DNA from 4 places in the Streptomyces sp. SYP-A7185 genome. Region 4 is predicted to be linked to each of the others. Evidence: riboswitches for the same ligand, from Rfam matches in the RefSeq annotation. Region 4 holds a riboswitch; each other region holds the start of a gene.
The links. Region 4 has a riboswitch for cyclic di-AMP ahead of QBL25_RS30280 (M23 family metallopeptidase). Riboswitches for the same ligand answer to the same signal wherever they lie in the genome.

Region 1 (5,498 bases), 1.2 Mb from region 4:
TTCCGGCGGCGGCCCGCACAGGGGGGACGGACCGCCGCCGGATTCTCGGCGGAGGTGGCCGACTGCCGCCCCTGGTCCGAGCGGCGGTGGGGAGCCGGTCACCTGACGAAGGACGCTAAACCTGACCGTCACGGGTTGGTGTCGGACTGTGCGCTACTGGCGGAAGTGCGTCGACAGGTGCCTCTTTGTGACCGCGCGATCCGCTGAGCCGCATGGCCTTCGCGTAGACCTGTGACCGATGTGGAGCTTGGGGCCCACCTGGCTACGGAGGGGTGCTAGGGCCCCGGCTAGGCTCCGCAACCATGGACGTTCTCACCCATCTCTTCGTCGGCCTGCACATCATCGGCATCGCCTCCCTCCTGGGCGGCTTCCTCACCCAGATGAAGCAGATGGGCCAGGGCACGGCCCGCTTCGTCCCCGCGATGCTTCACGGCGCGCTCACTATGCTCGTCACGGGCGTGATCCTGGTGGGTCTCAACCAGGCGGACGACAGCCCCGTCAACAACGTCAAGATCGGCATCAAGATGGCCGTCCTGATCGTGATTTTGGCGCTGGTCTACGTGAAGCGGGACGAGGAGAAGGTGGACAAGGGGATGTTCGGCGCCGTCGGTCTGCTGACCGTCGCGAACATCTTCATCGCGGTCCTCTGGACCTGATCCGCGGTCCTCGAGACCTCATCCGCGGCCTTCTGGACCCGAACCGCAGTGCTCCGGACCCGATCCGCGGTGCTCTGGGCTTGAGTCCGGAAAGCCAACCGACCCACTACGCGCGCGTGGCCCGCATCCCCCCGGGAATGCGGGCCACGCGCGCGTAGGTGGGCTTCAGGCGGGCCGCACCACGCTGTGGATCGGCATGTAGTAGATCGACTCGACGCGGACGTTCGCACCCGGCTTCGGGGCGTGGATCATCTTGCCGTCGCCGATGTAGATCCCCACGTGGCTGATGTCGTCGTAGAAGAAGACCAGGTCACCCGGCTTGGCGTCGGCAGTCTTCACGGTCGTGCCGACCTTCACCTGGTCCCACGTCGTGCGCGGCAGGGAGATCCCCGCCGCCTTCCACGCGTCCTGGGTGAGCCCGGAGCAGTCGTACGAGTCGGGGCCGGTGGCACCCCACACGTACGGCTTGCCGATCTGGGCCTCGGCGAAGTCGATCACCTTCGCGGCCTTCGTCGCGTAACCGCTGTCCGTACCGCCTGAGCCAGTGCCCGTGCCGGCCCCCGAACCCGCGCCGGTGCCGGACTCGGAGCCCGTGTCCGGGGTCTCCTTGTCCTGCTCGCGCTCCTTGGCCGCGGCCTCTTCCGCCGCCTTGCGCTTGGCCTCCGCCTCGGCCTCCTGCTTGCGCGCCAGCTCGGCGGCCTTGCGCTTGGCGGCTTCTTCCTTCTTCTTCTCGATCGCCGCGAGCCGCGCCTTCTCCTCGGCGGTCAGCTGCGAGAGCATCGTGCGCGCCTGGCCCAGCTTCTTCTGGACGGTCTGCTTGCTCGTCCTGAGGTCGTCCCGCGAGTCGCTCAGCGTCTCCAGGCTCTTGGTGGCCTTGGTGCGCTGCTTCGTCGCCGAGGCCTGCTGCGTCTGGTAGTCGTCGACAGCCCTCTTCTGGCGCGCGGTCAGCCGGTCGGAGAGGTGGTTCTGATCGAAGAACGACTGAGGGTCGTCGGCGAGCATCATCGTGGCGGTTTCGGAGACACCGCCGGTGCGGTACTGGGCCGCGGCGAACGTGCCCAGCTGGCGCCGGGCCTCGTTCAGCTTGTCGGTGCGCTCGGCCACGTCGTCGAGCAGCGTGTCCACCTTCTTGCGCTGCTTGTCGGTGCGCTCCTTGGCCGAGTTGTACTTCTGGGTGGCCACGCCCGCCTGGTGGTAGAGGTCGTCGACCTTCTTCTGGACTTCTTCGAGGCTGGGCTTCTGCGGAGCGGACGGTGCCGCCTGCGCGCTCTGCGACAACAGGGCCACAGAGGTCAGGGCCGCCGTCGTGATGCCGAGGGCGGGAGTGGCGCGTAGGCCGGCCATGCGGGTCCGCGGCTTGCGGTGCGACGCCAAGGGAGGCGACTCCTTCCGTAGACCGCCTACCGGGTTAGCTGTCGGGTTCGGGCGGGTGATTCCGGAAGGTTGCCCTACGGTCCCGTACTGCGTACGGGACCGATTCACCCCAAGTTCTTGGTGGGTCCCCGGCTCCGAGGAGATCGAACTCGGCGGAGGCCGCCCGTTCCCGGCGGGGTTCGCCGGTGGGAGTACGAGCAGCCCGGGCAGCAACCTAGCCAATTCGTGTGGCCCGTGTGAAGGTTGATGTTCGATATGCCCGATACGTTTTCGTTACTTTAAGAAGCGCTTGACGCGGGCACGCCGTGCCGTTGCGGAACGTGACGGTCCGCGGGCGGGGCGTATCCGGCCGGAGGTATCGGAACCCGGGGCGGGTTGTCAGTGGGGCCGCCTAGACTCGGGAGGCGATGAGCAGCCTCTTTGATGACAGCTTCCTGGCGGACCTCCAGCCCTCGCGGGCTTCGGAGGGGGAGCCCCCGCCGCCGCCCGAGGACAGTGCCCCGGAATCCATTCCGGACGACCTGTTCGACGGGAAGTTCGACGCGCCCGCACCCCGGGACGCGCACTACCGCGACGGTGCCCCACGCCCCGTGATCGACCCGGCGGCCCTGCTCGACGGGCTGAACGAGAACCAGCGCGCGGCCGTCGTGCACGCACACTCCCCGCTGCTCATCGTCGCGGGCGCCGGCTCCGGCAAGACCCGGGTCCTGACGCACCGCATCGCGTATCTCCTGGCCGAGCGGCACGTGCACCCGGGCCAGATCCTGGCGATCACGTTCACGAACAAGGCCGCGGGCGAGATGAAGGAGCGTGTCGAGCAGCTCGTCGGCCCTCGGGCCAACGCGATGTGGGTGTCGACGTTCCACAGCGCGTGCGTGCGCATACTGCGCCGCGAGTCGAAGACGATCGGCTTCACCTCCTCCTTCTCGATCTACGACGCCGCCGATTCCAAGCGCCTGATGGCGCTGGTCTGCCGTGATCTGGACATCGACCCGAAGAAGTTCCCGCCGAAGTCCTTCAGCGCCAAGATCTCGAACCTGAAGAACGAGCTGATCGACGAGGAGACCTTCGCGGGCCAGGCCGCCGACGGTTTCGAGAAGACCCTCGCTCAGGCGTACGCGATGTACCAGTCGCGCCTGCGCGAGGCGAACGCCCTCGACTTCGACGACCTGATCATGACGACGGTCAACATGTTCCGTGCGTTCCCGGACATCGCCGCGCACTACCGCCGCCGCTTCCGCCACGTGATGGTCGACGAGTACCAGGACACCAACCACGCCCAGTACGCCCTGGTGCGCGAGCTGGTGGGCCCCTCCGGGGGCGAGGGCGACGACCCCGCCGAGCTGTGTGTCGTGGGTGACGCGGACCAGTCGATCTACGCCTTCCGCGGCGCCACGATCCGCAACATCCTCCAGTTCGAGGAGGACTACCCGGACGCGACCACGATCCTCCTGGAGCAGAACTACCGCTCCAGCCAGACGATCCTGACCGCCGCCAACGCCGTCATCGAGCGCAACGAAAGCCGCCGCCCCAAGAACCTGTGGACCAACGCGGGCGAGGGCGCGGGCATCATCGGATACGTCGCCGACACCGAGCACGACGAGGCGCAGTTCGTCGCCGACGAGATCGACCGGCTCACCGACGCGGGCGACGCGAAGGCGGGCGACGTCGCGATCTTCTACCGGACGAACGCGCAGTCCCGTGTCTTCGAAGAGATCTTCATCCGCGTCGGCCTGCCCTACAAGGTCGTCGGCGGCGTCCGCTTCTACGAGCGCAAGGAGGTCCGGGACGTCCTCGCGTATCTGCGGGTGCTGGCCAACCCGGAGGACTCCGTCCCGCTCCGCCGAATTCTGAACGTACCCAAGCGGGGCATCGGCGACCGCGCGGAGGCCATGATCGACGCGCTCTCGCAGCGCGAGAAGATCTCCTTCCCGCAGGCGCTGAAGCGCGTCGACGAGGCGTACGGCATGGCGGCCCGCTCGGCGAACGCCGTCAAGCGGTTCAACGTGCTCATGGAGGAGCTGCGGACCATCGTCGAGTCCGGTGCCGGGCCCGCCGTCGTCCTGGAAGCCGTGCTCGAACGCACCGGGTACCTCGCCGAGCTCCAGGCCTCGACCGACCCGCAGGACGAGACGCGCATCGAGAACCTCCAGGAGCTCGCCGCCGTGGCCCTGGAATTCGAGCAGGACAGCAGCGCGGCCAATGCCGCCGGTGACGTCGGCGACGGCACGGGCGAAGGCACCGAAGGCACGGGGGAGACCGAGGCCGCGGAGGACCCGACCGAGGGCACCGACGACGCCGACGAGGGCGCGGGCACGGGCGTGGCGGGCACGCTCTCCGAGTTCCTGGAGCGCGTCGCGCTCGTCGCCGACTCGGACCAGATCCCGGACGAGGAGGACGACGGCTCCGGGGTCATCACGCTGATGACGCTGCACACCGCCAAGGGCCTCGAGTTCCCGGTCGTCTTCCTGACCGGCATGGAGGACGGCGTCTTCCCGCACATGCGCAGCCTCGGCCAGGTCAAGGAGCTGGAGGAGGAGCGCCGTCTCGCCTACGTGGGCATCACGCGCGCGCGTGAGCGGCTCTATCTGACGCGGTCCTCGATGCGCAGCGCCTGGGGACAGCCCTCGTACAACCCGCCCTCGCGCTTCCTGGAGGAGATCCCGGAGACCCATCTGGACTGGAAGCGGAAGGGTTCCGTCGGCGCACCGGCGTCCTCGTTCTCCGGGCCGACTGCCGGAATTGCCTCCTCCTTGTCGTCGTCGCGCTCGCGGACCGGGGGCGCGCAGGGCTTCGCCACGCGCCGTGCCTCGGAGAAGCCGGTGGTCGCGCTGGCGGTCGGGGACCGGGTCACGCACGACCAGTTCGGCCTGGGGACCGTGGTCGGGGTGAAGGGCACGGGCGCGAACGCCGAGGCGACGGTGGACTTCGGAGAGCCCAAGCCGAAGCGCCTCCTCCTGAGGTACGCGCCGGTGGAGAAGCTTTGACGCCGCGGGCGGCGGTTTGAGTTACGTCGGGTCGAGGCCGTGGCTGCGCAGCCACGGCAGCGGGTCGATCGCCGAGCCGCCGGCCGGGCGCACCTCGAAGTGCAGGTGCGGTCCGGTCGAGTTGCCGGAGTTCCCGGAGAAGGCGATGGGTTCGCCCGCCTTGACGGGGCCGCTGGAGATCTTGTGCGTGGAGAGGTGGCAGTACCACGTCTCCGTGCCGTCCTTGGCGGTCACGATCGCCATGTTGCCGTAGGCGCTGTTCCACTTCGTGGAGACCGTGCCGTCGGTGGCGGCGAGCACCTCGGTGCCGTACGACACCGGGAAGTCGATCCCGGAGTGCGCCGACATCCAGTTGACGCCGGCCTGTCCGTAGTACGCGCTCAGGCCGTGCTGCTTGACCGGGAGCGAGAACTTGGGGCGCAGGCGCTCCTTGCGTGCGGCTTCCTCGGCGGCCTTCTTCTCGGCGGCGACCTTCTCCGCC
Region 2 (5,498 bases), 2.2 Mb from region 4:
AGGCGCTGTGGGAGCGCCGCGAGGCCGCCCGGCCCGCCCTCGCCTACGCGGCGCGGGCGACGGCACCGGTCCCGATGCCGCCGCCGTACGGGTACCGGCAGCCGTACCCGCAGGCATACGGCCAGACCTATGGGCAGGTGCACGCGCAGCCGCACGCGCCGGCCTACGCGCACCCGCACCCGCACCCGTATCCGCAGGCCTACCCCCAGCCCTACCCGCAGCAGGGCCCCTACGGATATCCGTACGTCCAGCCCGCGATGCCCCACCCCGCGCACAACCCCTACCGGGGCTGAACCCCGGCCGTCCGGGTCAGGCGGAAGCCGCCGTCAGCGCCGACACCTCGGCCCCCGTCAGCTCCAGCTCCCCCACCGCGAGCAGCGCGGGCAGCTGCTCGACCGTACGGGCCGACGCGATCGGCGCCGCCACGGTCGGTTGCGCGGCGAGCCACGCCAGGGCCACGGTCGCGAGCTCCGCGTCGTGCGCCTGGGCGACCTCGTCCAGGGCGGCCAGCACCTTCAGGCCCCGCTCGGTCTCCAGGTGCTTGCCCGCGCTCCCGGCCCGCGCGCTGTCGACCTGCGTGCCCGGGCGGTACTTGCCGGTCAGGAAGCCGGAGGCGAGCGCGTAGTACGGGACGGCGGCCAGGCCGGAGCGCGAGGCGACCTCCTGGAGCGGGCCCTCGTACGTGTCGCGCGAGACGAGGTTGTAGTGCGGCTGGAGCGCCGAGTAGCGCGCGAGGCCCTCGCGGTCGGAGAAGTCGAGGAACTCCTGGAGCCGCTCGGGGGTCACGTTCGAGGCGGCGATGGCGCGTACCTTGCCGGACGTCACCAGTTCGTCGAGCGCACCGATGATCTCCTCGACCGGGACGGTCGGGTCGTCGTAGTGCGTGTAGTAGAGGTCGATGTAGTCGGTGCGCAGGCGGCGCAGCGACTCCTCGGCCCCGGCCTTGATGGTGCCGGCGGACAGGCCCTTGTACTCGGGGTGGGCGCCGACCTTGGTGGCGAGCACGACGTCGGAGCGGTTGCCGCGCGCGGCGAACCAGTTGCCGAGGACGGTCTCGGACTCGCCGCCCTTGTTGCCGGGTACCCAGGCCGAGTAGACGTCGGCGGTGTCGATGAAGTTGCCGCCGGCGGCGGTGTAGGCGTCGAGCACGTCGAAGGACTGCGCCTCGTCGGCCGTCCAGCCGAAGACGTTGCCGCCCAGGGCGAGCGGGAAAACCTCGAGGTCGGACGAGCCAAGCGTGCGGAGAGAAGTCATACGGGACTCAACGCCCCCACGGAACTCGGCATTCCGTACTGCGGGATCCCGGTTCCGTCCCGTGGGACGCCCGCCGGGGAGGACGCAGGGAGGACAGGGAGGACGCAGGGAGGGCGCAGAGAGGACGCAGGGTGCGGACATGCCGAACCGGCGGTCCTGGCGTCGGGGGGTTGTCGCCGGGACCGCCGGTGTTCCGGGGCTACTTCAGAGCGACTGGCCCTTGCCGCGCAGCCAGGCCGCGGGGTCGACCCCGGTGGCGTCGCCGCCCGGGTGGACCTCCATGTGGAGGTGCGCGCCGGTCACGTTGCCGGTGGCGCCGACGCGGCCGATGGTCTCGCCGGTGGTGACCTTCTGGCCGACGCTGACGTTCATCGAGGACTGGTGGCAGAACCAGACCTCGGTGCCGTCGTCCAGTTCGAGGACCGTGCGGTAGCCGTACGCCCCCGCCCAGCCGGCTTCCTTGATGGTGCCGGAGTGGACCGCCTTGATGGGCGTGCCCGTGGGCGCCGCGAAGTCCAGGCCGGTGTGGTAGCCGGAGGACCACATGGAACCGGGCTGCCCGAAGGTGCCGGTGAGGGTGTACGAGGCGACGGGGAGGGTGTAGCTCTTCGCGAGCTTGGCCAGGCGCTCCGCCTCGGCCTTCTTCTTCGCGGCCTCTTCGGCCTTCTTCTTCGCCGCGGCCTTGTCGGCGGCGATCTTCTTCTCGGCCGCGGACTGCTTGGCGGCGGCCTGGGCGGCGGCTTCCTTGACGGCGGCTTCTTCGGCCGCCTTCTGGACCGCGTCGTCCGCCTGGTCCTGCTGGTTCTCGGCCTGTTCCATGATGCGGGCCCGCAGTGCCTCGCCGGCGTCCGTGCTGCCCTGCTCGGCGTCCGCGGTGCTCAGCCCGGCGGCGCTCAGGGGCGCGGCGGCGGTCGTCACGCCCGCGTCCTCGGAACCCGCGTCGGACGAGCCGTCGGATATCAGGGCCCCGACGCCAGGCAGCGACTCCGCGTCCGGCAGCGAGTCCGTGACCGCCGACATGTCCGGCATCGCGATGGAGACCGGGGGCTTGCCGCCCTGCGCGGTGGCGATGCCGCCGGCGCCGACGGCGGCTATGACGCCTACGCCGAGAACGGTGGAGCTGCGCGCGAGTCCGCCGCCGCCCCGCTTGTGGACGCGGTGCCTGCCGCGGACGGGACGGATGGACTCCTCGGTGGGATTCCATTCCTCCCAGGGTTCATCGGCGTACCCACCGGATGCGTCGTCGTTCGGTGCGTACACCCCTTGGGGGGCAGGGCGGTTGGACGCCACTGGGGCGCACTCCTTTCCTTCCTTCTCGCCTACCGGGTTAGCTGACGGGTTCGGAGCAGGAAGGTCTCCTACGAACATCTGGCACGGATGCACAGAAGCCCGATTCACCCCAATTAGTGGTTCCCCGGCTCCCTTTCGGGATTAGGCGCGTGCGCGCGGAGCCGACTCGAGTGACGGCTGGGACGACCGCGCTGCGTTATCGAACGTTAATAGACAGCGGGGCCGTATTCCAAGCTGTTCCGACTGATCGTTAACGCTCATCGCCCGCACTTATCGGGACACGGGGGTCAGGAACGGGGCGAGTTGACCCCACTTCTTCACACACCGGAGCTTCACACGTCCTTGACAGTACGTCAGTTGTTATGCGGAGTGGTGTCCTTCAGTCACGGCCGGTGACATCGCCGACGGTCGCCGTACGGCCAGCAGCGCCATGTCGTCGGTCCCGCGGCCCCCGGTGTGCCGCCGCACCTCCTCGACGAGCGTCGACAGGAGCGCGTCCGGGCCCGCGGGCCCCGGGAAGATCCGGCCCCCGAGCCGGGCCGCCGGGTTGTAGAACTCGCCCCGGATGTCACGCGCCTCGGAGAGCCCGTCGGTGTAGAGCAGCAGCATCGCCCCCGGCGGGAACTCCGCCTCGTCCGCACGGTCCGGCCAGGCGCCCAGATCGCCCATCCCCAGCGGCAGCGCGGGCTCGGTGGCGGACAGCACGCACAGCCGCCCGTCGGCGTGCAGGAGCAGCGGGCCCGGGTGCCCCCGGTTGATCAGGCGCACCAGACCGTCGCCATGCGCGATCTCGGCGAGGACGGCGGTGGTGAAGCCCTCGAAGGCGTCGAGCCCGTCGCGCCGCGTGCCCTCGCGCGCCAGCGCCCGCTCCAGGCGCTGCGCCACGGCCTCCAGCGTGGACTCCTGCTCGGCGGCCTCCCGGAACGCCCCGATCACGACGGCGACGGCGGCCACCGCACCCATGCCCTTGCCCCGTACGTCGCCGACGATGACGCGTACGCCGTGCGGGGTGTCCTGCACGGCGTACAGATCGCCCCCGATGAACGCGTCGGCCTCCGCGGCCTCGTACCGCGCCGCCACGTCGAGCCCCCCGATGCGGGGGTCGGGCTGAGGCAGTACGGCGCGCTGGGCGGCCTCGGCGATGGAGCGGGCGGAGGCGAGCTGCTCGTCGCTGCGGCGGACGACGCGGTTGATGAGGACGGCGAGGACGGCGACGGTCACCACCGTGAGCAGTTCGGTGACGGCCTCGACGTCGGTGCTGGTGTCGGCCTTGAAGTGCAGGGCGAGCACGGCGACGCAGGAGCAGGTGCCGATGAGGGCCGTGCTGAGCAGCGAGTAGAAGGGCGCGGCGATCAGGGGGGCCGCGGCGAAGAGGGGCGCGGCGGTGAACTCGGGCGGGGTCGACATGTCGTAGACCGCCCCGACGACGATGAGCAGCAGGGGAAGGATCCGCACGAGCGCCCGCTCGTGCCGCACGTCGCGGTGCTTGCCGCCACCCCCGCCATGTCCTCCTCGCTGCCCCACTAGTCCAGGGTTCCCGCAGAGGCGGCGAGGGGCGACCGGTGTGGGCCGACCGGGTCATGGGCCCGGCCCCCCAGAGGGGAAGGACGCGGAGGGGAAGGACGCGGCGAAAACGCCGAAGGCCCGGATCCATTTCTGGATCCGGGCCTTCGGTCTTCAGTAGCGGGGACAGGATTTGAACCTGCGACCTCTGGGTTATGAGCCCAGCGAGCTACCGAGCTGCTCCACCCCGCGCCGTTGAATGCAACTCTACGCCATCAGGGGGAGTGAAAGCGAACCGGCCGCTCCGTCCCGCCGTCAGGCGTTCTCGGCGTGCGTCAGCGTCTCCCAGGCCACGAACAGGTCGTCCGTCCCCTCGGGCCGCCGCTCACGGGTGAGCCGCTCCGTCTCCGGCAGGTCGAGCTTCAGCCGTTCCCGCAGGTGGTTGAGGCCGACCTCGGTGTCGGGCCCCATGTCCCGCTGCACCTTGCCGCCGCACAGCCAGTCCGGCGCCGTGGCGCCCAGCTGGTACTTGGAGTGGAATTCGAGCGCGGCCCGCAGCCGGTCCTTGACCTCGCCGTACAGGTCGACGCCCTGGTGCCAGGCGGTCTCCGCGATGTGGGCGGTGGCCGCGAGGGAGTAGCTGGCGTGCTTGAAGTTCCGGCAGGTCTCCTGCGAGAGCCCGTCGGCGAAGGTCTTCTGCCCGAACCAGTACGTCCGGAGCTTCTCCGGGGTGTCGATGCCGCTGCCCGCGGGTGAGACCGGCAGCGGGCCGTCCGACGTCAGGTAGAAGTACGCGGGCACGCGGCTCCTGAAGTGCGTCACCGCCTTCTCGAAGGACTCGTGGTCGTCCAGGAAGACCGCCATGCTGATGGTCGCGTCGGCCATCAGGAGATCCCAGTTGCCGTTGAAATCGGCGGCACCTTCGCGCACTTGGGGCAGGTAGGCGTTGCGCAGCATCCGCTCGAAGCGCAGGAGCCGGCCGTCGGGCCAGCCGTCGTAGGTGTAGCGCACGGCCTCGGCCGCGCGGGCCCACGAGGAGGCGGCCCAGGCCGTCTGGAGGCCCGCGTTGGCCTCGGTGTGCCGGGTGATCACCTGCGCCCAGGCGTCCATGATCTGCACGGCCTTCTCGGCGTGCGCGCGGTCGCCGGTGATGTTCCAGAGCAGGGCCTGCGTGTACGCGGCGATGGCGTCCTCGCGTTCTTCGACGCAGCCCTGGCCGGGGCGGGTGTCGGGCGGGCACTCCACGACGGCGTACGGCTTGGCCCGGTAGTCGGCGGCGGCGTACTTGCTGTCCCGCATCCGCCGGAAGGCCGTCAGCCAGGGCTCCTCGCGCGCCTTCACGTGAGCGCGCACCCGGTCCAGCTGCGCCTTGCTGACGAGGACTCCGGGGTGCGCGAAGGCCTGCTCCGCCGGGCGGGCGCGCTCGGTGGCGTGGTCGGAACCGCCGCCGG
Region 3 (5,498 bases), 6.2 Mb from region 4:
TACCGAGCCCTTCGTAGTCGGTGACGACGACGGCGTAGCCCCGGACCAGCGCGGCGTTGACGAGCGGCGCCTCGGCCGTCGTACCGCCGGGGAATCCGGCGGACGGCGCGCACTTGTCGCCGAGGCCGACCGTGCCGACGGCGTAGGTGATCAGGGGGCGGGGGCCGGTCCTGCCGTCGTCGGGGACGATCACGGTGCCGGAGACGGCGTTGCGTCCACCGTCCGCGGAGGTCGACCGGTAGGTGATCTTCCAGGCCTTGGTGGGGGTCGGGACGCCGGGCGTGTACTGGAAGGAGGACGGCGCCGAGCTGAGGATCTTGCCCGGTCCGGTCCTCTTCCCCGGCTTCTTGCCCGGGTGCTTGCCCTTGCTCTTCCCGGCCTGCCCGGCGCGCTTGTCCCCGCTCTGCCCCGTGGCGCCGGGGGCGTCACCGGCCTGCTGTGGCGCGGAGCGGGCCGCGGGGGTCGCGTCCGGGGCAGCGGCCGGGGCGCTGGTGCTCTGCGCCGCGGCGGACCCGGGGAGCCCGAGCACCGCCACCGCGAGAACGGCACTCGCGGCCACCGGTCGTCTGCGTGAAGCTGGCATCATGCGGCTCTCCCAACTCTCCTGTGCGCATAGGGGGTTGGTCAGCACCGTACTGACCCGTCAGTAATACGGCCATAGATGTGCGGTTTTCCGTGCCGCCGCCTGCGGCCGCCACGGACGCTCCCGGCGGCCGAACGGCGTCCCGCCCCGCTTTCCCGTCTTCCGGGGCGAGTTGAAGCGTCGCCCACCTCCGGACGGGGCCTTCCGCAGCAGAACCGCCCTCGTCACACACGGGCCTGGCGTCGGCCGCCGGCATCCGGCGGCGTGGCGCGACCGGCCTCGTTCCGCGCGAGCAGGGACAGGAGCGAGGCCACGGCCAGGCCGGACTCGGCCGGGTGGCGCAGCACCTCACCGGGCTCGATGCGGTAGGAGTTGCTGCGCCCCTCCTTGACGTGGGAGAGGTACCCGCCCTGTTCGAGGTCGGCAATGATCTTCTGCACGGCACGCTCCGTGAGCCGGCAGTGCGCGGCGATGTCACGGATGCGGGCGTTGCGGTTGTCGGCGATGGCCGCCAGGACCCGCGCGTGGTTGGTGAGGAACGTCCATCCGGTGTGGGGCTCGGGCACTTCATCCATACGGCAACCCTAGCGACCACGTGTTCACGTTTCCAGAAACACGTACTGCTTTTCATGTATTAGTTGACGTGCTTGGGGTGCGGAGTGCAGCCTAAGAAGCGGCGCTAGGCGATACGTGAGGGAGAGGCCATGCCGGAGCCTGCACACTCGGACAAGCCCCTCGCCCGGGAGGGTGGCGAACACGCACCGGGCCTCCACCCCTCACCACCCCGTCGGCCGTCGCCGCCCCGGCGCCCGCTGCCGGCCTCGCTCGACACCGTGCCGAACGGCGCCCGGGTGAGCGTGATCCTGCGCGGCGAACTCGACCTCGACACGGGTGAACACCTGTGGCCCGAGCTGCTCCGCGCCCTCGGCGGCTCCACCGACGGCGTCGACCTGCATCTGAGCGATGTGAGCTTCTGCGACTGCTCCGGGCTCCACCTCCTGCTCGACCTGCGTCGGCTGGGGCTGCGGCAGGGCAAGACCGTGACGGTGCTCTCCAACAGCATCGCGGTTGCGCGGGTGTTCGACCTGACCGGCACTCAGAAGCTGTTCGCCCCCTCCGAATCGCCCGACGGCAAAGGCGATGACGCAATGCGCGCGATGAAGGAAGAAGCCGTATCTGACGGAGTTTCCGACGAGCATTGCGACGACAAATACGAGGAGAGTCTGCGAACCGCCGTACGCCAGTCACAAAAGGCCGTTCAGATCCGCCCGACCATTGATCTGGCGCGCGGCATCCTGATGTCCGCCTACGGCCTGAGCCCTGAAGCCTCTTGGGAAGTTCTGGTAACCGCCTCGCAGAATGCAGGCACCGACGTGCACCACTTGGCCAAGCGGGTGGTCGGAACCACCCGCGGAACCGGCCTCCCCGAGGGCGTACGGGAACACCTCACGTCTGCCGTGGCCCAGGCGAACGATTCCCGCATCGCACCACGGCACAGCAGCGCCCCCGGAACACGGTCGATCTGAGAACACCCGCCTGCACGGACCCACGCGGTCTCGGGCAGGGCGTTCGCACGCACAAGTGCCCCTTTTGCCATAAAAAGGGGCCTTAGTCATGTCCATCTTGCCCCGCAAAAACCTTCTTCTGCTTCTTTATGCCATATATAAATAACTGGGCGCATTACAGCCCACTCGCATGAAATGACGTGATTCCCTTTCAGTGGAATGCGTCACACCGGAAACCCGGCTTTCCGGAAGGCGTGGAGCGCATTTCCGTTCCAGGCAGAGAAAGTTGGGAGTTGTCGATCAACGATCGACCGGGGTACGCGGCGCCGGACATCGCCTTCGCGCATTCCCCTGTGTGAATTCCTCTCTTGTTCCATTCCGGCTTTCTCGCCTAACGTCACCGTCAATCCGGATGGAACGCCGAATCCTGCCGCTGTCCGGAAACCTCTTCCATCACTCACTCACGCCCGGCAGGAGCGGGGGACCCAGGTAAGCCGCCGATCCGGATGACGGAACGGCTCGGGGTGAAGTCGCGCGCCCAGCGCGACCGGACATCTCCCGTCCGAACCCGACAGCTCACCTCGCAGGCGACGGAGAGGAATGCGTCATGCCCGCAAAGGGAAAGCACCGCCGCCCCAAGTCCAGCTCGCTCACCCGGGGTATCGCCGCCGCAGGAACGGGCGGGGCCGTGCTCGTGCTCCCCGTGCTCGGTGCGAGCGCCGCCGTTGCGGCACCGGCCGAGACGGCCGCCACGGCCGCCAAGCCCGCCGCGACACCGAACACCTACGTCGTCGTCGCGGGCGACTCCCTCTCCAAGATCGCCCGCGAGCACTCGCTGGACGGCGGCTGGAAGAAGCTGTACGAGGACAACCGCGGCGCCCTCGGCGACAACCCGAAGCTGATCCACCCCGGCCTGAAGCTGACGCTCGGCGCGAAGGCGCAGGACGGCTCCGCGCGGACCGCGTCCGCCGAGCGGGCGGACCGCTCCGAGCGGGGGAACACCCTCACCGCCGAGCCCGCCGCCGCCCCCGCGAAGAAGGCGTACACCAACGACCTCGACGGCTGGATCAAGGAGTCGCTGGACATCATGGCCCAGCGCGGCATCCCCGGCACCTACGACGGCATCCACCGCAACGTCATGCGCGAGTCCTCCGGCAACCCGCTGGCCACCAACAACTGGGACTCCAACGCGGCGGCCGGGACCCCGTCCAAGGGCCTCCTGCAGGTCATAGGCCCCACGTTCGACGCCTACCACGTGCCCGGCACCTCGCTGGACAGCTTCGACCCCGTCGCCAACATCACCGCGGCCTGCAACTACGCGGCCGACCGCTACGGCTCGATCGACAACGTGAACGGCCCGTACTGAGCCGCGTCCCCTTCAAGCAGGCCTGAGCCCCGGCACCTGAGGTGTCCGGGGCTCAGGCCTGCCCGAAGGCGCGCACACGCAAGGGCGCCGACACCGCCGGCACCGCTGGCACCGCCTGCACGGTCGGGCGACGCCGCCGCCCGCTCAGACGCGCTCGACGCCGAGCGCTCTTTGCACCGCCTGCTGCGCCGCGTAGAAGTCGGCGTCGGACACCTCAGGATCGTCCTCGACCTGGTCGAGCCACTCCGAGACCTCCTCGGCCGTCCACAGGTCGAAACCCTTCGGAATGTCCAAGGTGGTGGTGCTCGCGCGCAGCTGCTCGGCGGCAGCCGCTTCCTTGACGCTGCGGGTGCTCACTTCGATCATCGCGTCTCTCCCTTCGGGATCGGGGGAACGGACCGGCGACCCTGCCAGACGCCTCCCGGGGATGTCCAACCGTCGCTCTGACGTTCGCCTCTCGCAGCGCTGCCCACGCGCCGCCGCAGGCGGCCCGCGCCCCGGCCGATCGGGTGGATCCGGCGCTTTTGGTGCATCCGTCACCGCCCGCCCGCCTGAATTCCTTGCGTGAGCCGGTGTGATCATGGCTCACGCCGGCCTCGGCGGGAGTGACGCATGACTGGTGTGACGACGGACGGGACACGGACGACGCGGGCTCGTCCCGAAGACCGCCGGGTCGAGCGACAGTGGCCCGAGAGCCCGAGCGCCCCGGTCACCTGGCGCACACTCGGTCTGGAGACGATGGCGTCGCTGCTGGTGGTCTCCCTCGGCCGCGAGAGCAGCCGCAGCTTCGTCGCCCACTGCCAGTGGCCCCGCTGCCACCCCCTGAACGAGCGCACGACCGCCGTGCGGCACCACCCGCTGATCATGGTGGAGTCCGCCCGCCAGCTCGCTCTGGCCGTGGAGCGCACCCACCTGTACGCCGACGAGCGCCCCGCGCTCGAACCCCTCTCGCTCAGCCTCGGCCTGCGCCCGCCCCCGGGGCCCACGGAACACGGCAGCGCGACCGACGTGGAGGCGCGGCTCGTGCTCAGCGACCTCGCTTCCTACGCCGGTCAGTTCGCCTCCTACCGTGCGACGACGGAGTTCCTTCAGCGGGGCACGCCGTTCGCCTCGTGCACCATCGGGTTCGCCAGGCCGCTGGAGGGCGGAACCCCGATCCCGGACGAGGCGGTGGCGCACGCGCTCCTGTTCCCCTCCGCCGCCGCCGTGGGCGCAGCGGCCGACACCGACGTGCTGCTGGCGCGGGCGCCGCAGGGGCGGCTCGTGCTGCATCCGCGCGACCCCGGCCACCCGGTGCTGCTCCCTGGCCGACCGGCGTGGCTGCCCGCGGCGGCGGTACTGGAAGCCGGACGGCAGGCGACCTTGCTGCACTCCGGGATGACGGCCGGTGCCGTGACCGGGCTCGGGGTACGGCTGCTGGCACCGGTGCCCGCGCGGGGGGCCGTCGTGGAGGTGGCGACCGAGCCCGGCGGTTCCCGCTTCCTGGTGACGGCCGCAGGTCGCGTGGTGGCGACGGGCACAGTCGCCCTCCTACAGCCGTGAGCGGCATGCGGGCCGACGCGGGAGGCGAGGGACCAGCGGCCCCGTGCCGACGGGGCGGCCTCATCGGACAGATGGGGTCTCATGACGAACAGGCGGAGGAAGCGAAGTGAGCACGGACGAGGCGTCGGACGCCGAAGGGTTGCACTGCCTGGTCACGGGGGCATCGGGCTATGTGGGAGGCCGGCTGGTCCCGGAGCTCTTGGAGGCCGGGCACCGGGTCCGCTGTCTGGCCCGCTCCCCCAGCAACCTGCGTGACCACCCCTGGGCGGCACGGACGGAGGTGGTCCGGGGGGATGTGACGGACGCCGAGTCCGTCGCCCGGGCCATGCGCGGCATCGACGTCGCGTACTACCTGGTGCACTCCCTCGGCGGCGGTTCCGACTTCGAGGCCACCGACCGCCGCGCGGCCCGCGTCTTCGCCGAGCAGGCGCACGACGCCGGCGTACGGCGGATCGTCTATCTCGGCGGTCTCACCCCGCAGGGCGTGCCCGAGTCCACGCTC
Region 4 (5,498 bases):
CGCCGGCGCCCCCTCGCTGGGTTGGCTCGACGTGAAGACGTCCGGCGACGTCGAGGTCCCGGTCATCGAGGCCGCCGTGGACGAGGAGCTCGCCCGCTTCGCGGAAGAGGGCCCCACCGAGGAGGAGATGGAGCGCGCCCAGGCACAGCTGGAGCGCGAGTGGCTCGACCGGCTCGCCACGGTGGCGGGCCGCGCGGACGAACTGTGCCGGTACGCCGTCCTGTTCGGCGACCCGCAGCTCGCCCTGACCGCCGTCGGGCGCGTCCTCGACGTCACCGCGGACGAGGTCAAGGCGGCCGCGGCGGCCCGTCTGCGCCCCGACAACCGCGCGGTGCTCGTGTACGAGCCCGTGGAGGGCAACGCGGCCGCCGAGGCCGGCGAAGCCACCGACGAGGACGAAGAGGAGGCGGCGAAGTGAGCGAGGCCGCAACGATGCAGTTCCACCCGCAGCCCCAGGCGGGCACCGCACGGCCGTGGGCGTTCCCCGCGCCCGAGCGCGCCACCCTGGACAACGGCCTCACGGTGCTGCGCTGCCACCGCCCCGGCCAGCAGGTCGTCGCCGTGGAGATCCACATCGAGGCGCCGCTCGACGCGGAGCCCAAGGGCCTCGACGGCGTCGCCACGATCATGGCGAGGGCCTTCAACGAAGGCACGGACAAGCACTCCGCCGAGGACTTCGCCGCCGAACTCGACCGCTGCGGCGCCACCATGGACGCGCACGCCGACCACCCCGGCGTCCGTGTCTCTTTGGAGGTGCCGGTCTCCCGGCTGCCGAAGGCGATGGGCCTGCTCTCCGACGCCCTGCGCGCCCCCGCCTTCGCGGACGGCGAGATCGAGCGCCTCGTGCGCAACCGCCTGGACGAGATCCCGCACGAGGCCGCCAACCCGGGCCGCCGCGCCGCCAAGGAGCTCTCGCGCCAGCTCTTCCCGGCGACCTCGCGCATGTCGCGCCCGCGCCAGGGCACCGAGGAGACGGTCACGGCCATCGACTCGGCGGCGGTGCGCACCTTCTACGAGAAGCACGTGCGGCCCGCCACGGCGACGGCCGTCGTCGTGGGCGACCTGACCGGCATCGACCTGGACGCCGTCCTCGCCGACACCGTCGGCGCCTGGACGGGCGGCACCGCCGAGCCGCGTCCGGTGCCTCCGGTGACGGCGGATGACACCGGGCGTGTCGTCATCGTGGACCGCCCCGGAGCCGTCCAGACGCAGCTGCTCATCGGCCGCGTGGGACCGGACCGCCACGACCGCGTCTGGCCCGCGCAGGTGCTCGGCACGTACTGCCTCGGCGGCACCCTCACCTCGCGCCTGGACCGCGTCCTGCGCGAGGAGAAGGGATACACCTACGGCGTACGGTCGTTCGCCCAGGTCCTGCGCTCCACCCCGGAGGGCACCGGCGCCGCGATGCTGGCCATCAGCGGCTCCGTGGACACCGAGTCCACGGGCCCGGCGCTCGACGACCTGTGGAAGGTCCTGCGCACCCTCGCCGCCGACGGCCTCACGGACGCCGAGCGCGACGTGGCCGTGCAGAACCTGGTGGGCGTCGCCCCGCTCAAGTACGAGATGGCGGCGTCCGTCGCGGCCACCCTCGCCGACCAGGTCGAGCAGCACCTGCCGGACGACTTCCAGGCCCAGCTGTACCGCAGGCTGGCTGCGACCGGCACCGTGGAGGCCACCGCCGCCGTGGTGAGCGCTTTCCCCGTGGACCGTCTCGTGACGGTGCTCGTCGGTGACGCCGCGCGGATCGAGGAGCCCGTCAGGGCGCTCGGCATCGGTGAAGTGAGTGTGGTCACCGGCTGAGTGTCAGTCAGGACATATGGGGACCCCAGTGGCTGGATTTTGCTCCTGGGGTTCTCATATGTCCGAATTGCTATGGAGATTGCGTGTCTGACCTGTGGCGTGCGCTACAAATGCTCTGATCCGTTTGTCGTTTGAAAGACGGCCCGCTTAGCGTCATCCCGGCTGTTCGTCATGCAGTACGCCGCGCCCGCGGCACCGGACAGTCATCGCCGAGTCCCCGTACGGCGCGAGCCAGGGGAGCCGGGGACCCACATGTCCCCTTGGGGTGAATCGGGAACCTTGCCGAGAGGTGAGGGATCCGTAGGAGACCTTCCTGCTCCGAACCCGTCAGCTAACCCGGTAGGCGAGAAGGAAGGAAAGGATCAGCCGCTTCATGGCGTTCACCCGTGCCACCGGGAAGCACCGTCGCCCGAGCCGCCTCACGCGTACGACCGCGAACGTGGCGGGCGTCGCAGCCCTCACCACCACCGGTGTCATCGGAGGCCTGGCCGCTCCGGCGCTCGCCGCCGACGACGCGGCGGCCCTCGAACACACCGGTCTGACCCAGGCCATCTCCGTGGGCGACTCGCTCGCCGAGAGCATCGACGCGCAGGCCACCGCCCAGCGGCAGGCCGCCGACGCCGCCGCGGCCGCCAAGAAGGCCGAAGAGGCCGCCAAGAAGAAGGCCGAGGAGGCCAAGCGCAAGGCCGAGGCCGAGGCGAAGGCTAAGGCCAAGAAGGAGCGCGAGGCCAAGGAGCGTGCCGCTCGCGAGGCCGAGCGCAAGCGCCTGAACACCTACGTCGCCCCGATCTCCGGCTCGTACGTCTCCACGGGCTACCAGACCGGCGGCGCCATGTGGTCCTCCGGCAGCCACACCGGCATCGACTTCCACGCCGCGTCCGGCAGCTCGGTCCACGCGGTGGGCTCCGGCACCGTCGTCGAGGCCGGCTGGGGCGGCGCCTACGGCAACAACGTGGTCATCAAGATGAACGACGGCACCTACACCCAGTACGGCCACATGTCGTCCCTCGGCGTCACGGTCGGCCAGGCGGTCACCCCCGGCCAGCAGATCGGCCTCTCCGGCTCCACGGGCAACTCCAGCGGCCCGCACCTCCACTTCGAGGCCCGCACCGGCGAGGACTACGGCACGGACATCGACCCGATCTCGTACCTCCGCTCGCACGGCGTCAACGTCTGATCCACGCCTGACGGGCCTGACAGAGGCCTGGTCGACGCCTGATCGGCACTGATCCCGGCGGACGCCGCAGAGCACCGATTCACCGAAAGCCCCGGCTCGTCGAGAGCCGGGGCTTTCGCCGTTCCCGTATCTCCTTTGGCCAAAAGTATCCCTGGATTTCGGCCGCCCGTCGGAAATTCGGCCGTTCTGCAATAGAGTCGCGGAGCAGGCGTCGATCGACCGCGTTTCGCGGGGATTAAGGCGGAGGTCAGTCATGCGCATTCCCGCGCACTCGGTATGCACGGCCATCCGGGACGACATCGTCTCCGGTGTCTACGAACGGGGCGGCCGGCTCACCGAGGAACTGCTCGCGCGCCGCTACGGGGTCTCCCGCGTCCCCGTGCGCGAGGCCCTGCGCACCCTGGAGGCCGAGGGGTTCGTCGTCACGCGCCGGCACGCGGGCGCGTGCGTCGCGGAGCCCACCGAGCAGGAGGCGGCCGACCTCCTGGAGATCCGCGCGCTCCTGGAGCCGCTGGGCGCCGCCCGCGCCGCCCAGCGCCGCACGGAGGCCCATCTGAAGGTCCTGCGCGGCCTCGTGCGGCTCGGCCAGGAGCGGTCGCGGCACGGCCGGAGCGAGGATCTGCGCTCCCTGGGCGGCTGGTTCCACGAGACGCTCGCCCAGGCGTCCGGCAGCCCGGGCCTCACGGCCCTGCTCACGCAGCTCCGGCACAAGATCGCCTGGATGTACGTGCTGGAGACGTCGGCCGCCCCCGCGGAGGCCTGGGCCGAACACGCCGCGATCGTCGACGCGGTGGCGCGCGGGGACGCCGAGCGGGCCAGGTCGCTCACCGCGTCGCACGCGGAGCGGTCGACGGCCGCGCACCGGCCGCGCTTTCCCCGCGCAGCGGGCGCCGCGAGCACCGCTGGCGCCATGAATGCCAGAGGTGCCGCGAACGCCGTGCGTGCCGTGATCGTGTGAGGCATTGGCAACACGCCGTCAACACGACGGGCCTCCGGTATTAACAGAAGCGCCGTATACAAATAAGTGCTATTCGGCCGGGCGGCGGACGGTTGAATTCTGCTGCCCGAATGCAGAACAATTCCCCTGAGTATTTCGTGGGCGGCGGGCGCGGAAACGCCGAAGGGCCCGCCCCGGTATCGGGCGGGCCCTTCGGTGAATGCGCGTGAATGCGTGCCGGTCGTCGTCAGACGGTCTCGGGGAGTTCCTCGAGGCCGTCCGCGACCAGCTTCGCCAGACGGTCGAGAGCGGCGTCCGCGCCCTCGGCGTCGGAGGCGAGCACGATCTCCTCGCCGCCCTGCGCGCCCAGACCGAGCACCGCGAGCATGGAGGCGGCGTTCACGGGGTTGCCGTCAGCCTTGGCGATCGTCACGGGGACGCCGGCGGCGGTGGCCGCGCGGACGAAGATGGAGGCGGGTCGGGCGTGAAGGCCCTCGGCCCAGCCGACGTTGACGCGGCGCTCAGCCATGTGTTGCTGCCCTTCCAGGTGTCTCGCACTTGTCTAGACCAGTGTCTCATGCCGTCGCGGGTGCTCCACCGGCCGTTGGTCCGTACGGCGCCGGCCGATGGTCCGTGCTCCGTCGACCGTACGTCCTCGTGCCACGGACCCTCGTCCCGCCCCGCGACGTCTCCTAGCCTGCCCCGGCGGGAGCGCCCCCGCGACCCGTACCCTGGGCCCATGCAGACCCCGTCGGACCGGCACGCATACCCCTCCCACTGGGAAGCCGACGTCGTGCTGCGTGACGGAGGCACCGCCCGCATCAGGCCGATCACGGCCGAGGACGCGGACCGCCTGGTCAGCTTCTACGAGCAGGTCTCGGACGAATCGAAGTACTACCGCTTCTTCGCCCCCTACCCCCGTCTGTCCGCCAAGGACGTACACCGCTTCACCCATCACGACCAGGTGGACCGGGTGGGTCTTGCGGCCACCGTCGGCGGCGAGTTCATCGCCACCGTGCGCTTCGACCGCATCGACGAGCGCGGCATGTCCGCCAGTGCGCCCGCCGACGAGGCCGAGGTCGCCTTCCTCGTGCAGGACGCCCACCAGGGCAGGGGGGTCGCCTCCACGCTCCTGGAACACATCGCCGCCGTCGCCAGGGAGCGCGGCATCCGCCGCTTCGCCGCCGAGGTGCTGCCCGCGAACACCAAGATGATCAAGGTGTTCACCGATGCCGGGTACCAGCAGAAGCGCAGCTTCGAGGACGGCGTCGTACGGCTCGAATTCGATCTGGAGCCCACCGACCGCTCGCTCGCCGTGCAGCGCGCCCGTGAACAGCGGGCCGAGGCGCGCTCGGTGCAGCGGCTGCTCACGCCGAAGTCGGTCGCCGTGATCGGCGTCGGGCGCACGGCCGGCGGGGTCGGGCGCAGCGTGCTCCGCAATCTCCGGGGCGCGGGCTTCACGGGCCAGCTGTACGCGGTGAACAGCGCGTTCGAGGAGGGCACCGAGGTCGACGGCGTGCCCGCCCATCGCTCCGTGCGCGACATCGACGAGACCGTCGAGCTCGCCGTCGTCACCGTGCCCGC

Region 1: it holds a riboswitch for cyclic di-AMP, as region 4 does, so the genes downstream of both, QBL25_RS25135 (NlpC/P60 family protein) here and QBL25_RS30280 (M23 family metallopeptidase) in region 4, are expected to answer to the same signal.
Region 2: it holds a riboswitch for cyclic di-AMP, as region 4 does, so the genes downstream of both, QBL25_RS20640 (M23 family metallopeptidase) here and QBL25_RS30280 (M23 family metallopeptidase) in region 4, are expected to answer to the same signal.
Region 3: it holds a riboswitch for cyclic di-AMP, as region 4 does, so the genes downstream of both, QBL25_RS03070 (transglycosylase SLT domain-containing protein) here and QBL25_RS30280 (M23 family metallopeptidase) in region 4, are expected to answer to the same signal.

What each region holds. Positions count from the first base shown of each region.
Region 1 covers NZ_CP122310.1:5,702,936-5,708,433, forward strand. The annotation lists gene QBL25_RS25130 (hypothetical protein) at 303-656, shown strand; gene QBL25_RS25135 (NlpC/P60 family protein) at 822-2,030, opposite strand; cyclic di-AMP (ydaO/yuaA leader) riboswitch at 2,038-2,195, opposite strand; gene QBL25_RS25140 (ATP-dependent DNA helicase) at 2,438-5,017, shown strand; gene QBL25_RS25145 (M23 family metallopeptidase) at 5,039-5,498, opposite strand, start outside.
Region 2 covers NZ_CP122310.1:4,724,357-4,729,854, forward strand. The annotation lists gene QBL25_RS20630 (PrsW family glutamic-type intramembrane protease) at 1-293, shown strand, start outside; gene QBL25_RS20635 (aldo/keto reductase) at 310-1,254, opposite strand; gene QBL25_RS20640 (M23 family metallopeptidase) at 1,459-2,544, opposite strand; cyclic di-AMP (ydaO/yuaA leader) riboswitch at 2,556-2,702, opposite strand; gene QBL25_RS20645 (PP2C family protein-serine/threonine phosphatase) at 2,905-4,068, opposite strand; tRNA gene QBL25_RS20650 (tRNA-Met) at 4,226-4,299, opposite strand; gene QBL25_RS20655 (alginate lyase family protein) at 4,363-5,498, opposite strand, start outside.
Region 3 covers NZ_CP122310.1:726,689-732,186, forward strand. The annotation lists gene QBL25_RS03055 (lipase family protein) at 1-586, opposite strand, end outside; gene QBL25_RS03060 (helix-turn-helix transcriptional regulator) at 808-1,158, opposite strand; gene QBL25_RS03065 (STAS domain-containing protein) at 1,435-2,109, shown strand; cyclic di-AMP (ydaO/yuaA leader) riboswitch at 2,537-2,691, shown strand; gene QBL25_RS03070 (transglycosylase SLT domain-containing protein) at 2,696-3,454, shown strand; gene QBL25_RS03075 (hypothetical protein) at 3,599-3,820, opposite strand; gene QBL25_RS03080 (hypothetical protein) at 4,067-4,996, shown strand; gene QBL25_RS03085 (SDR family oxidoreductase) at 5,103-5,498, shown strand, end outside.
Region 4 covers NZ_CP122310.1:6,881,589-6,887,086, forward strand. The annotation lists gene QBL25_RS30270 (M16 family metallopeptidase) at 1-418, shown strand, start outside; gene QBL25_RS30275 (M16 family metallopeptidase) at 415-1,800, shown strand; cyclic di-AMP (ydaO/yuaA leader) riboswitch at 1,998-2,161, shown strand; gene QBL25_RS30280 (M23 family metallopeptidase) at 2,174-2,977, shown strand; gene QBL25_RS30285 (GntR family transcriptional regulator) at 3,231-3,935, shown strand; gene QBL25_RS30290 (HPr family phosphocarrier protein) at 4,162-4,443, opposite strand; gene QBL25_RS30295 (GNAT family N-acetyltransferase) at 4,654-5,498, shown strand, end outside.